2 regions of the Massilia sp. LjRoot122 genome follow, and region 1 is predicted to be linked to the other one. Evidence: riboswitches for the same ligand, from Rfam matches in the RefSeq annotation. Region 1 holds a riboswitch; the other holds the start of a gene.
What was found. A riboswitch is a leader RNA that binds a small molecule or an ion and turns the genes downstream of it on or off. The one in region 1 is predicted to bind cobalamin.

Region 2: it holds a riboswitch for cobalamin, as region 1 does, so the genes downstream of both, ACSQ25_RS17825 (TonB-dependent receptor) here and ACSQ25_RS21165 (TonB-dependent receptor domain-containing protein) in region 1, are expected to answer to the same signal.

The regions. Positions count from the first base shown of each region.
Region 1 is NZ_CAXUPB020000001.1:4,814,455-4,817,614, reverse strand. Features, by position in the region: gene ACSQ25_RS21165 (TonB-dependent receptor domain-containing protein) at 1-1,433, opposite strand, end outside; cobalamin riboswitch at 1,501-1,733, opposite strand; gene ACSQ25_RS21160 (histidine phosphatase family protein) at 1,753-2,295, opposite strand; gene ACSQ25_RS21155 (adenosylcobinamide-GDP ribazoletransferase) at 2,300-3,079, opposite strand; gene cobT (nicotinate-nucleotide--dimethylbenzimidazole phosphoribosyltransferase) at 3,083-3,160, opposite strand, start outside.
Region 2 is NZ_CAXUPB020000001.1:4,073,932-4,077,091, reverse strand. Features, by position in the region: gene ACSQ25_RS17830 (M1 family metallopeptidase) at 1-1,029, opposite strand, end outside; cobalamin riboswitch at 1,143-1,378, shown strand; gene ACSQ25_RS17825 (TonB-dependent receptor) at 1,444-3,160, shown strand, end outside.

The sequences.
Region 1 (3,160 bases):
GCCTGGTTGACGTTGTAGGCACAGCTGCCGGTGCGGCCCGGGCATGGCGTCGCGGAGACGATCATGTCGGTCAGGCGGTTGTGAAAGTAGCTCGCGTCGAATTGCACGCTGCCGGCGTCGTAGCGCAGTCCGGCTTCCCGGTTGCGGCCTTTTTCCGGACGGTTGGTCGGCAGGCCATAGCCGGGGTAGTACAGCTCGTTGAAGGTGGGCGCGCGGAAGCTGCTGCCGACGCTGGCGGTGGCGCGCCAGCCCTGGCCGAAGTCGTAGCCGTAGCCGGCGGCACCGGTATTCTTGTTGCCGTAGACCGAGCGGTCATGGCGGGCGCTGAGATCGAGCAGGTGCTTGCCGCGCTTGGCCGAGTAAGCGGCCGCGTAGGAGTTGGTGATACGGGTACGCGACAGGGCGGCGGTGGCGCTGGATTCCACCTCTTCCTTCCGGTGGCTGTACAGCAGCTGCAGGGTGTCGGGGCCGAGCGCGATGGTGTTTTGCCAGGACAGCTCGTCCTGGCGGGTGTCGATCTGGCTGGCGCCGGACGCCGCGGCGCTGGTGAAGCTGCCCAGCTTGTCGCTTGATGCGGCGTACTGAACGGTGCTGCGCCAGTTCGGCGTGAACTGGTGGCTGGCATACAGCGCGGCCGTGTTCAGGTCCTGTTCGTTATGGACGTCGTAGGCGGCGCTGCCGCTGTCATATTGCGCGCGCAGGTCGCTGTGCAGGAACTGCGCGCCGATCTCGGTGCCTGGCGCGACGGTATAGGACAGCTGGCCGTTGGCATTGCGGCGGCGGTAGCCGTCTTCGTCCGGATTGAAGCCGAAGGCGCCCGGGCGCGTGGCCGAGAAACCGTCCGACTCTTCGTGCCCGGCGCTGAAGGCGTAGCGGAAGGGGCCGCCTACGCCGTACACGCTGGCATCGAGCTTGCGCGTGGCATTGCTGCCGACGCCGGCCGAGCCGCTGACCGTGGGAGCGCCGTCTCCCTTCCGGGTAAAGATCTGGATCACGCCGCCGATCGCGTCGGCGCCGTACAGGGTGCTGAGCGGTCCGTAGACGATCTCGATGCGTTCGATGGCGCCGAGCGGCACCGCGTTCCAGGCGGCGACGCCGCTGGTGGAGGAACCGATGCGCACGCCGTCCAGCAGGACCACGACCCCGTTGCTGTTGGCACCGCGCAGGAACACGCTGGTCGCGGCGCCCGCGCTGCCGTTGCGGGTGATCTCGATGCCGCGCTGGCGCCGCAGCACGTCGGCCACCGAACCGGCGCCGGAACGCGCGATCTCGTCGGCATGGATGACGGTGGTGTCGGCGATCACGTCGGCCTCGCGCTGCGGCATGCGGCTGGCGGTGACGACGACGGTATCGAAGTTGTGGGCGAAGGAAGGCGAAGCGAAGGCGAATGCAAGCGACAGCGCGGCCGCAAGCCGGGTTACAGGAAAGTTCATGAAATGCTCGTTCAAAGACAACCAGCCGACGTCCCCGTAGGCCAGATTGAACAGAAGCGCACCGCTGGCGCGCGTCCACCTTTTGGCCGGTATCCGGGCTGGCAAGTATGGCCGTCCGACCTTCCCATGCATGTGCACAGTGGTCATGGAAGACGGTTCGCCGCGCTGGTCATTCATCGAGCGCGGCACTTGCTTACCGTTGCGGGGGCAGCACACATTGGCCTTGTTGAAGGGCTTCGTGTTTCCCGTTTAACTGCGGCCGTGAACACGACCGCGAGCACCAAAACGCCGCCATTATAGGACAGGACTGAAGCTGTTGTCAGTCTTTCAGCTCGATGACTTCGCCGTAGGCGATGCGGTGGGCGCTGGACGCGGCACGCAGCGCGGCCTGTTCGAGACCGCCGCCGGCGTGGAGGGAACACAGGAGGCGGATCGTGCCGGCGTGGCAGATGAGCAGTGCGGCAGGCAGGCTTGACGCGCGCAGTTCATCGCGGAAGGCGGCGACGCGCCGGGCCACCTCGAGCACGTTCTCGCCGCCGCCGGGACGGTAGTGCAGGAGGTCGGCGGCCCATGCATCGACCTCGGTGCGCGGGATGTCCTCCCAGCTGCGCATCTCCCAGGTGCCGAAGTCCATCTCGGCCAGGCGTGCGTCGAGCTTGACGGGAGCGCCGAGCGCGCCGGCCGCTACGGCGCAGCGTGTCAGCGGGCTCGCATAGACCGGGAGCGCGCCCGGCAGGCCGGCCTCGCGCAGCTTGGCGGTGACGAGGGATAGCGCGGCCGCGGATGCGGCGACATCGGTCCTGCCGTAGCAGAGTCCGGGCACGATGTCCGGCTGCGGGTGGCGGACCAGGATCAGCCGCATGCGATCAGGCGAGCGCGCCGTGGCCGAGCGTGGCCAGCACGGCGAGGTAGATGAACGCTTCCGCCAGTTGCTGGACGGCGCCCAGGCAGTCGCCGGTATAACCGCCGATGCGCCGCGCGAACTTGCGGGCCAGCCACCAGGTGGCGGCGCCGGCGGCGAGAAGGGCGGCGAGTACGGCGCGCAGCTCGAGTGTGCCGCTGGCGAGCAGGAGCGCGGCGGCGATCGCCACGGTCACCGAGGCGATGCCGAATTCCACCGTCGTCATGCGTTCGGCCAGCGGCTTGGCCTTGCCTTCGGCGCGCGCATATTCCATGCGCCAGATGAGCGAGGTCGCCGCGAGGCGCGAGAGCGGATGGGCGAGCAGCAGCGCGCCGATGGCGCTGGCGGGCGGCAGCATCGCGAGTGCCGTGCACTTCGTGCCGAGCATGCACACGACACCGATGGCGCCATACGCACCGACACGCGAGTCCTTCATGATCTCGAGCACGCGCTCGCGCGTCATGCCGCCGCCGAGGCCATCACAGCTGTCGGCGAAGCCGTCCTCATGAAAGGCGCCGGTGGCGTAGATGGTGGCCGCGGTCGACAGCACGGCCGCCACCGGCGCGGGCAAGAACAGCGCGGCCACGCCATACACGGCGGCGCCGATTGCGCCCACCACGAGGCCGACCAGCGGGAAGTAGCGCGACGCATGGTGCAGCCACTCCTGCTCGAAACCGACCCAGCGCGGGATCGGCAGGCGCGTGAAGAACTGGACCGCGATGAAGAACAGGCGCAGCTGCTGCATGTGTCAGGGCGCGCTCGTGCTGACCTGCGCGGATGCGAAGGTCGCCATCTCGTTCAGGAAGTTGGCGGCCGCATGCAGCAG
Region 2 (3,160 bases), 740 kb from region 1:
CGGCTTGGCGCTGGCCTCGTATTCGGGCGGGTAGAGCACCTGCACGGTCACGATCGGGCTGCCGGGACCGGTCCAGGTCTCCACCAGCGGGCGGGCGCTGCGGCTGTCCGCGGTCCAGGCGAAGTCGTGCACGTCGTGCTGCACGTAGCGGTGGGTGAGCATGCCGTTCTTCTCGACGGGCGCGCCCTGCAATTCGCCGGTGGCGCCGACCGTATAGCCCTTCGGGACGGTCAGGCTCACGTCATAGCTGCCGAAGTCCGAATAGAACTCGGAATCCAGGTGGAACTCGTGCGCGTTCCAGCGCGGCGCCGTTGCACCGCGTTCGCCCGGCAGTTCCAGCACCGCGATCTTCGGAAACCACTGCGCCACCAGGTGGAAACTGCCGTGGTGGCCGGTGCGCGCGATCACGCGCGGCAGCTGGGTGCTGAAGGCCATGTCGAGGGTGGTGGAGGCGCCCGGGGCAACCGCCTCGGGCAGGTCGAGGCGCGCCACCGTGTGGTCGGTGGCGGGGCCCTTGTCGGGCTGGACGAAGCGCCACGCGACCCGGGCGCCGCCCTGGCTGACGCCCTGCAGGCTGATATGGCCCCATTCGCCGTCCTTGGTGTCGATGCCGCCGCGGAAGGCCTCGCCGCGCTGGCGCTGCTCGGTGAAGAAGCTGCTGCCTTCGCCGGCGAAGGCGTTCATGTAGAGGTGGACGTAGACGCTGCGCACCGGCACGGCGCTGCGATTGCGCCAGGTGAGCTGCTGGCGGCCGCTGACCACGTGCCGGACCGGGTCGAGGGTGGCGGCGATGCGGTAGCTCACCACGCGGTCGGACAGGGTCGGGTGGTCGCCGCTGCGGATGCCGCCCCAGGCATCGGGACTGCTGGGAACGGTGACGGCGGCGGCGTCCGGTGCGGCCAGCGCGATGCCGTCGAGCGGTGGCGGGACGGCGGGCGCCGGCGCGTCGGCCCAGGCCAGCCAGGCGCCGCCCACCCCGAGCGCCAGCAGCGTTGCCGCGAGCACGCCGCGCTTCCATTGGATCTGCATGCAAGACTCCCTGTTTTGGTATGAGCGCGACTATATCCAGAAGATTATTAAATTTCCAATCTTTTAGGATAGAAACGCAAATAGGGCGACAGAAGCGCAAAAAGCTTGTCAGGTTATAATCTCGGGGTTCTGGTGCCCGCGCATGCCCTCCGCATGCGCAGTTAAACGGGAAACACGAGGCAACGGCGCTGCGCGCCTACGCCGAGGTGTGCTGCCCCCGCAACGGTCAACAAGCGTCGTTCCTCTCCCGAGTAACGACAGGCTGCCTCGATAACCACTGTGCATCGCATAGGAAGGTGGGGCGGTCCGTCTTGCAAGCCCGGATACCGGCCAGACAGGTGGAAGCGCCCGCGGCGTTTCCGTTGAAACCGGTGTGCGGGGACGCAGGCCGGTGCCATTACCGAGAACATCCACATGAAATTTGCTGTCGTACCACGCAGCGCGCCGGCGTTCAAGCCGCTCGCGCTGGCCTGCGCCCTGTCGCTGTCCGTCCTTGCCGCCAACGCCGCTGCCCAGGAATCCCTGCCGTCGATCGTCGTCACCGGCGCCCGCTTCCCGGCGCAGACGGCCGCCGCACCGATCGGCGCCACCGTCATCACCGCCGAGGACATCCGCCGTGCCGGCGCCACCGACGTCAATGCCGCGATCCGCAAGGTCGGCGGCGTCTACGGGCGCCAGAGCCTGGACGCGTCGCCGGACTTCGCGCTCGACCTGCGCGGCTTCGGCTCGAACAGCGCCCAGAACCTGGTGATCCTGGTCGACGGCGTGCGCCTGAACGAGAACGAGCTGAGCAACGCGGTCCTGTCCAGCATTCCGGTGGATACCGTCGAGCGCATCGAGATCCAGCGCGGCGGCAGCAGCGTGCTGTATGGCGAAGGCGCGACCGGCGGCGTGATCAACATCATCACCCGCCGCGCCGGCGCGAGCGGCACCCACGGTTCGCTGTTCGCCGAAGCAGGGCGCTTCGACGCCCACGACCTGCGCGGCTCGCTGAGCCATGGCGCCGGTCCCTGGTCGCTCGACGTGGCCGTGGCCGACCGCGGCACCGACAACTACCGCAAGAACAGCCAATTCAAGCAGAAGACCGCCAGCGGCGGCGTGCAGTACAGCCATGGCGCGGGCCGCGCCGGACTGCGCTTCGAGCGTTCGGAGCAGGACGCGCGCTTCCCCGGTTCGCTGACCGAAGCCCAGTTCCTGGCCAATCCGCGCCAGACCCTGACGCCGGACGATTTCGGCACCCTCGACACCGACCGCTACACGGCCTTCGTCGAGCACCGCATCGGTGCGGTCGAACTGGCCGCCGAGCTGTCGCGCCGCGAGCGCGAGGTCGAGGCCAACTACTTCTACATGATGGGCGGCGCCAAGGTGGCCTCGCGTGTGCGCTACGACGCCAGCCAGACCCAGTTCTCGCCGCGCCTGCGCCACACCGCCGCGCTGGGCGGCATGCGTAACGAGCTGGTGGCCGGCCTCGACCTGGTGCGCTGGGAGCGCCAGACCAGCTCCGACTTCTCGCGCGGCGACGCCGAGCAGGATGCCAAGGCTGTCTACCTGCGCAACGAGATCCTGTGGAACGCGCCGCACAACGCCCGCCTGGCCATCGGCGGCCGCCACGAGCGCTTCACCAAGGACTACTCGGATCCGCTGGCTTTCCCGCCGGTGCTGAACGAGCACCGCAAGCAGTCGATCAATGCCTGGTCGCTGGAAGGCAGCATCGACGTGCTGCCGCAGGTGACCGTGTTCGCCAAGGCCGGCCGCAGCTACCGCATCGCCAACGTGGACGAGAACAGCCTGCGTTCGGGCCCTGAGGTGCTGGCGCCGCAGACCTCGCGTGATCTGGAACTGGGCGTCAGCGCCGGTTCCGCTGCGCGCCAGATCAGCGCGCGCCTGTTCCGCCACCGCCTGAAGGACGAGATCTTCTACGATCCGACCATCGGCTGGGGCGCCAACACCAACCTCGACCCGACCCGCCGCCAGGGCGTCGAAGTGGAAGGGCAGCATGCGCTGACCCAGGACCTGCGCCTGAACGCCAAGTGGCAGCGCGTCGATGCCGAGTTCACCGGCGGCCCGAACGCCGGCCGCGAAATGGTGCTGGTGCCGAAGAACGTCGTGACGCTGCGCGCTGCATGGACGC